2 regions of the Pseudomonas sp. NFX71 genome follow, and region 2 is predicted to be linked to the other one. Evidence: predicted binding sites of a transcription regulator. Region 2 holds the regulator's gene; the other holds the start of a gene.
The links. Region 2 encodes sigma-54, which starts transcription at its own class of promoters, with help from an activator protein. Its sites were predicted from a motif close to ANTGGCATNNANNTTGCTNT; they were not measured.
Positions count from the first base shown of each region.

Region 1 (3,773 bases), 940 kb from region 2:
TCGCGGTAGATTTCGGTATAGGCCTCGAACGACGACAACGCCCGCAACAAGGCACTCCACTGGTAATAAGCGTGGGCCGTGCCGTCGCTGACCGCTTCGGCCTGATCGCCAGCCATTTCGTAGCGAGCATCGAGCAGGCGCAAGGTGTTGTCGGCGCGCTCGATAAACGTGCCCAGCCGAATGAAACGGAACGCATCGTTACGCATGATGGTGCCGTAGGACGCGCCACGAAACAGGTGCGAACGTTCCTTGATCCACTCACAGAAACGGCTCATTCCGTAGCGGCTCAAGCCTTGCTCGGCGATCCCGCGTATTTCCAGCCAGGTGGCGTTGATGTTTTCCCACATGTCGGCGGTGATTCGCCCCCGCACCGCATGGGCACTGGCCCGTGCCGAACCGAGGCAACTGTAAATGCTCGCCGGGTTGGCCGCGTCCAGGGCGAAAAAGTGCAGCAGCCGTTCGGCATGCAACTCGCCGTGGCGTTCGAGGTAATCGTCCAGGGTGCCGGTAATCAGCAGCGGCATGGCGAGCTCATGCAGACCATCACCGCGACCATCCTGCGGCATCAGCGACAGCGAATAACTGATGTCGAGCATCCGTGCGAGGTTTTCCGCCCGCTCCAGGTAACGCGACATCCAATACAAATCCGAGGCAGTTCTACTTAACATGGCAGGCTTCCTTCAATCCTCGACCACCCAGGTGTCCTTGGTTCCGCCGCCCTGGGAGGAATTCACCACCAGGGAGCCTTCACGCAGGGCGACTCGGGTCAAACCGCCGGGCACGACCCGGGTTTCGCGGCCAGACAAAACAAACGGACGCAGGTCGATGTGGCGTGGCGCGATGCCGTTTTCGACAAAGGTCGGACAAGTCGACAGGGACAACGTCGGTTGCGCGATGTACGCGTGTGGCTTGGCCTTGATGCGGGCGCGGAACGACTCGATTTCCGCCGCTGTCGCCGCCGGCCCCACCAGCATTCCGTAACCGCCGGAGCCCTGGGTTTCCTTGACCACCAGATCCGGAAGATTGGCCAGCACGTGGGACAGCTCAGAAGGATTGCGGCACTGGAACGTCGGCACGTTCTTCAGGATCGGCTCTTCATCCAGATAGAAACGGATCATGTCCGTCACGAACGGATACACCGATTTGTCGTCCGCCACCCCGGTGCCGATGGCATTCGCCAGCACCACATTGCCCGAGCGGTAGGACGACAGCAGCCCCGGCACACCGAGCATCGAATCCGGGTTGAACGCCAGCGGATCGAGGAACGCATCGTCGAGGCGTCGGTAGATCACATCGACCGCTTTCGGCCCGTCCGTGGTGCGCATGAACACCTTGTCGTCACGCACGAACAGGTCCGCGCCTTCCACCAGTTCGACGCCCATTTCTCGCGCCAAAAATGCATGCTCGAAAAACGCACTGTTGAAGCGACCCGGCGTCAGGACCACCACGCTCGGGTTATCGATCGGGCTGGAGCTTTTCAGGGTGTCGAGCAGCAGGTTCGGATAATGATCGATAGGGGCGATGCGCTGGGCCGAGAACAACTCTGGGAACAGGCGCATCATCATCTTGCGGTCTTCGAGCATGTAGCTCACGCCGCTCGGTGTACGAAGGTTGTCTTCGAGCACGTAGTACGTGCCGTCGCCATCGCGCACCAGATCGACACCGGAGATGTGCGAGTAGATATCCCGGTGCAAATCCAGGCCTTGCATCGCCAACTGGTATTGCTCGTTGGCCAGCACTTGCTCGGCCGGAATGATGCCGGCCTTGATGATGCGCTGTTCGTGATAGAGGTCGGCGAGGAACATGTTCAACGCCTTGACCCGCTGGATGCAGCCACGTTCGACAATCCGCCATTCGCTGGCGGGGATGCTGCGCGGAATGGTGTCGAAGGGAATCAGGCGCTCTGTGCCCTGCTCGTCCCCGTAGAGCGTGAAAGTAATCCCGGCGCGATGAAACAACAGATCGGCCTCGCGTCGCCGTTGGGCGAGAAGTTCGTCAGGCGTCTCGGCCAGCCAACGGGCAAACTCCCGATAATGCGGGCGGACCTGGCCGCCGGCATCGTACATCTCATCAAAATAGGTGCGGATCATGCCGTACTCCTTGTCACCCGGACATACAGACCTTCGCAAGGCCCGTGCCATCGGCATAAACGCTTTGATATCAATCGGTTGGATATTCGTCGCGCAGCGACCGCACCATTCCTGTGCGGTAATTGCCCCAACCTGATCGCCCCCGCTTCATTGCGAAGCAATGCTTTCGCCTATCACCAGCATAGTCAGAGTTGATTTCACTGCCCGGCAGTGGCTGTGGATAATTGGCGCATTCGCTGGTAATGCTCACCGAACTTCCCTTTTAGCCGCCTGTTCAGGCGGCTTTTTTTTGCTTCTTTGAAATGTCATGAATCAAAAATACGTCAAAAGATCGCAGCCTTCGGCTGCTCCTACGCATTCCTATGCAGGAACTGCCGAAGGCTTGCGATCTTTTGATGTTCAGACGCACAAACGAAAACGGCCAACCCGAAGGTCAGCCGTTAGTGGATGTTGTCGCTGTTCATAGTGTTATGCGAGTAGCCCTCGTACCTCCTGCTTGACGCCCCATCCTTCGATGATGCCGCCCAAAGGCTCGACCACCGCCTCGAAGTCCTGCTCAAAGTCGCCGATGCCGTCATAGGTGGCGGACATCACTTTACTCAGTTCCAGGGCCCATGCGCCGTCATCGCGTACGCTGATCTGAGCATTCATGGATTCGCCGGAATAGTGCCCTGCCGCCCTGCGTGCCCGCTCCTCGTCCGGGAAAATGGCGTAGAACTCAATGGGATGGAATCGTGAAAAGTCGAAACCGCCTTCTTTCATGCGGCGCAGCACCGAGCTGCTGATGTCTTCTTGATAGGCTGTGCTCATGAAACGTCCTCCTCAAACCGATGGATAGACTTTCCGTACTCCCGACGCCTGCAACCGAATGGTGCAAGCATTGCGGCAACCACGTTGCCGAAGGGAAACAAGCATGTAGCTGACAAGACCAGACCTTAGCGATCCAATCGCTGATCTCGATTGCAGAGTAGCCTCAAGTAAGCGCCGCTGCCAAGGCCTGGTGTTTCACGAGTGTGCCAGAGAGTGTTTCAGACGGGAGTGATGCCGAGGATTTGTATGCTGTTCTGGGACTTGAGATTCTTGACGCTCGCATCAGCAGTGCGCCCTTCCAGATCGTTCAGATCCAGTTCGGCAGCGACAGGAAGGAGACGGGCCTTGATGAGTTTGGCGGCATGCTCGTTGTCCGGGCATTCGTCGCACTCAAAGACTTCATCGACTGTTTCGCCGTGATCATCCACGAAAGTGATTTTCCACTTTTGCATCAGTGCCTCCTCGAACAAACCCGCAAATGGGCGTACATCTATCTGGACTTTTGGCCTGACTGATCGTTCAAACGGATTACGGCACACCCACATGAAAACACACTGACCCTGTGGGAGCTGGCCAGCTTCCACAGGGGATGTGAATAACGTTAGTCGTTGCTTGGCTTGTTCACGGCTTGCAGTACGTATTGCGGCAAGGCAAACGCGCCAATGTGGATTTCCGGATTATAGTAGCGGGTGATGATGCCGCTGCCGGCGAAGCGCTGTTGCAGGGTTTCGCGGGACAATTTGCGATAGGCGGTATTGGTCGCGCCCCAGGCAAATGTCATCGAGCCACCGATGTAGGTCGGCACGGCGGCCTGATAGAAGTGCCAGTCCGGGAAAAGGCTGCGCAGGCGGCCGGCGGTGGTTTTGACTTCTT
Region 1 covers NZ_CP182230.1:3,857,213-3,860,985, reverse strand. Annotated here, with positions in the region: gene ACM1ZW_RS17880 (alpha-E domain-containing protein) at 1-668, opposite strand, end outside; gene ACM1ZW_RS17875 (circularly permuted type 2 ATP-grasp protein) at 681-2,090, opposite strand; gene ACM1ZW_RS17870 (ribonuclease E inhibitor RraB) at 2,559-2,900, opposite strand; gene ACM1ZW_RS17865 (hypothetical protein) at 3,119-3,352, opposite strand; gene speE (polyamine aminopropyltransferase) at 3,502-3,773, opposite strand, start outside.
Region 1: a site for sigma-54 is predicted at 2,123-2,142, ahead of ACM1ZW_RS17875 (circularly permuted type 2 ATP-grasp protein). Genes of this name have one in related genera too.

Region 2 (3,773 bases):
TTGATGGTATCGCGCAGCTGATAAAGGTTCAGGTTGGTGGTATTGACCTTGAGATCGGCGAGGTCGGCAATCGGCCCGAGCAGGTTGGTTTCATCGTTGATCGCCTCGGCCAGCGAGCGATTGGCGCTGCTCAGCGGGTGACGGCGGCGGGTTTCCGAAAAACGCTTGAGCAAGGTTTCTTCGTCGGCATCCAGGTACAGGACGTCGCATTGGATATGCCGGCTGCGGACTTCTGCGAGCAGTTCCGGAAAACGGGTCAGGTGGCTCGGCAAGTTGCGCGCATCGATGGAGACGGCAACCAGCGGCTGCGCCAGCTCTGTGTGAATCAACGCACGCTCGGCCAGTTCCGGCAGCAACCCGGCGGGCAGGTTGTCGATGCAGTAATAGCCGTTGTCCTCGAGAACATCGAGCGCGGTGCTTTTACCTGAGCCGGAACGGCCACTGACGATGATCAAGCGCATGATTAGTGCCTGTTTTGCTCGTCCAGGACAACCTGATACAAGGCTTCATTGCTCGGTGCGCTGCGCAGGCGATCACGGACTTCCTTGCGATCAAGCATGCTGGCGATCTGCCGGAGCAATTCAAGGTGCGCATCGGTAGCCGCTTCCGGGACCAGCAGAACGAACAGCAGGTCAACCGGGGCGCCGTCGATGGCGTCGAAATCGATGGGGGCATCCAGGTGCATCAAGGCACTGATGGGCGAGGTGCAGCCTTTCAGGCGGCAGTGGGGGATAGCGATGCCGTTACCAAAACCGGTCGAGCCAAGTTTTTCACGGGCAATCAAAGCCTCGAAGACATCTTGCATCTCCAGATCCAGCACTTCTTTATGGATAAGGTTGGCAATTTGCTCGAGGGCTTTCTTTTTGCTGCCGCCCGGCACGTTCACGAGGGAACGGCCGGGGGTCAGGATGCTTTCAAGTAGGATCATGGGTTGGGAGTGTTAACGACCGGTCGCGCCCTGGAGGAGGCTTTGGGTCTTTTCCTTATGCTTTTTGAGTTGTTTATCCAGCTTGTCGGTCAGCGCGTCGATCGCCGCGTACATGTCGGTATGTTCCGCGTTTGCGACCACTTCATTGCCGGGAATATGCAGCGTGGCTTCGATTTTCTGCTTCAGCTTCTCGACCGTCATCGTGACTTGCACGTTGGTGATCTTGTCGAAATGCCGCTCTAATCGTTCGAGTTTTTCGCCGATGTAGGTGCGAAGAGGTTCGGTCACTTCCAGTTGGTGTCCACTGATGTTGACTTGCATACAGCTTCTCCTTCGTTGCCAGTGCATAAAGCGGTAGATCAGATGATCTACCACTGGAACGCTGTGGCGTGGCTCTACATCAACCGCTTGCGTTCGCTCGAAGGCGCGATCCCGAGGGATTCGCGGTACTTGGCGACGGTGCGGCGAGCCACCTGAATGCCTTGTGCCTCCAGTAAACCAGCGATCTTGCTGTCACTCAACGGCTTTTTCTGATTTTCCGCAGCAACCAGTTTTTTGATGATCGCGCGGATCGCCGTGGACGAGCATTCGCCGCCTTCGGAGGTGCTGACGTGGCTGGAGAAAAAGTATTTCAGCTCATATATGCCCCGAGGGGTATGCATGAATTTTTGCGTGGTCACCCGTGAAATCGTCGATTCGTGCATGCCCACCGCTTCGGCGATGTCATGCAGGACCAGCGGTTTCATCGCTTCGTCGCCGTATTCCAGAAAGCCGCGTTGATGCTCGACGATCTGGGTGGCAACTTTCATCAGGGTTTCGTTACGGCTTTGCAGGCTCTTGATGAACCAGCGGGCCTCTTGCAACTGATTGCGCATGAAGGTGTTGTCGGCGCTGGTGTCGGCGCGACGCACGAAACCGGCGTATTGAGCGTTGACCCGCAGTCGCGGTACCGATTCCTGATTCAGTTCTACCAGCCAGCGCTCGTTGTCCTTGCGCACGATCACATCGGGGACCACGTATTCGGCTTCACTGGACTCGATCTGCGAGCCAGGGCGTGGGTTGAGGCTCTGTACCAGTTCGATGACCTGGCGCAGTTCGTCTTCCTTCAGCTTCATGCGGCGCATCAGCTGGCTGTAGTCGCGGCTGCCGAGCAAGTCGATATAGTCGGTGACCAGGCGCTTGGCCTCGGCCAGCCAAGGCGTCTTGGCGGGCAGCTGGCGCAATTGCAGCAGCAGGCATTCACCAAGGTTGCGGGCGCCGATGCCGGCCGGCTCGAATTGCTGGATGCGATGCAGGACGGCTTCGATTTCGTCCAGTTCGATGTCGAGTTCCGGATCGAAAGCTTCGAGGATTTCCTCGAGGGTTTCGTCCAGGTAGCCCTGGTTGTTGATGCAATCGATCAGGGTCACGGCGATCAGACGATCGGTGTCGGACATCGGCGCCAGGTTCAATTGCCACAAGAGATGGCTTTGCAGGCTTTCACCGGCCGATGTGCGGGTGGTGAAATCCCACTCGTCGTCATCGTTGCTCGGCAGGCTGCTGGCGCTGGTCTGGTAGACGTCTTCCCATGCGGTGTCGACGGGCAGTTCGTTGGGAATGCGCTCGTTCCAGTCGCCCTCATCGAGGTTGTCCACCGTCGGGGCGGTTTCCTGGTAGGAGGGCTCTGAAACATCGGCGTTGGGTTGCTGTTCGGCTTTGTCGGCCAAGGGGTCGGCGTTATCGAAGTCGTCGCCTTCTTCCTGGCGTTCGAGCATCGGATTGGACTCCAGGGCTTCCTGGATTTCCTGTTGCAGGTCCAGGGTCGACAATTGGAGCAGGCGGATGGCCTGTTGCAGCTGCGGTGTCATCGTCAGCTGCTGGCCCATTCTCAAGACTAGCGATGGTTTCATGGCAGGGGCTTAACACCTTATTCGCCGGCGCACATGCGCCATCCACTACAGGGCGCCGGAGCGCCAAACATAAGCAAATTATATGCCTGAAACTGCAACGTTTGCCTAGAGCGCTGTAACAATAAAAAATTGTTGATTTTTTATCGAGACAAGCGCTCGGCGACTAGCCAGAGACGCCCTGATGCTTACAGGCGGAACTCATGGCCCAGATAGACTTCTTTCACGAGGTCGTTGGCCAGGATGGTGGCAGAATCACCTTCGGCGATCAGCTGGCCATCGTTGACGATGTAGGCGGTTTCGCAGATATCCAGGGTCTCACGGACGTTGTGGTCGGTGATCAGCACGCCAATGCCCTTGGCCTTGAGGTGGTAGATGATCTGCTTGATGTCGCCCACCGAAATCGGGTCCACACCGGCGAAGGGTTCGTCGAGGAGGATGAATTTCGGGTTGGTTGCCAGTGCACGGGCGATTTCCACGCGGCGGCGTTCACCACCGGACAGGCTCATGCCGAGGTTGTCCCGGATGTGGCTGATGTGGAATTCCTGCAGCAGGCTTTCCAGCTCTTTGCGGCGATCGGCCTTGTCGAGTTCCTTGCGGGTCTCGAGGATTGCCATGATGTTGTCGGCAACCGAGAGTTTGCGGAAGATCGACGCTTCTTGTGGAAGATAGCCGATACCGGCCTTCGCACGACCGTGCATCGGCTGGTGGCTGACGTCCAGATCGTCGATCAGGACGCGGCCCTGATCGGCCTGGACGAGGCCGACGATCATGTAGAAGCAGGTGGTCTTGCCGGCGCCGTTAGGACCAAGCAGGCCGACGATCTGACCGCTGTCGATGGACAGGCTGACGTCGCGCACGACCTGGCGGCTCTTGTAGCTCTTGGCCAGATGCTGAGCTTTCAGAGTTGCCATTACGGGGCCTTTTGCTCTTCGGTTTTCTTTTTCGGCTGGATCACC
Region 2 covers NZ_CP182230.1:2,913,521-2,917,293, forward strand. Annotated here, with positions in the region: gene rapZ (RNase adapter RapZ) at 1-461, opposite strand, end outside; gene ptsN (PTS IIA-like nitrogen regulatory protein PtsN) at 464-928, opposite strand; gene hpf (ribosome hibernation-promoting factor, HPF/YfiA family) at 941-1,249, opposite strand; gene ACM1ZW_RS13330 (RNA polymerase factor sigma-54) at 1,324-2,817, opposite strand; gene lptB (LPS export ABC transporter ATP-binding protein) at 3,003-3,728, opposite strand; gene lptA (lipopolysaccharide transport periplasmic protein LptA) at 3,728-3,773, opposite strand, start outside.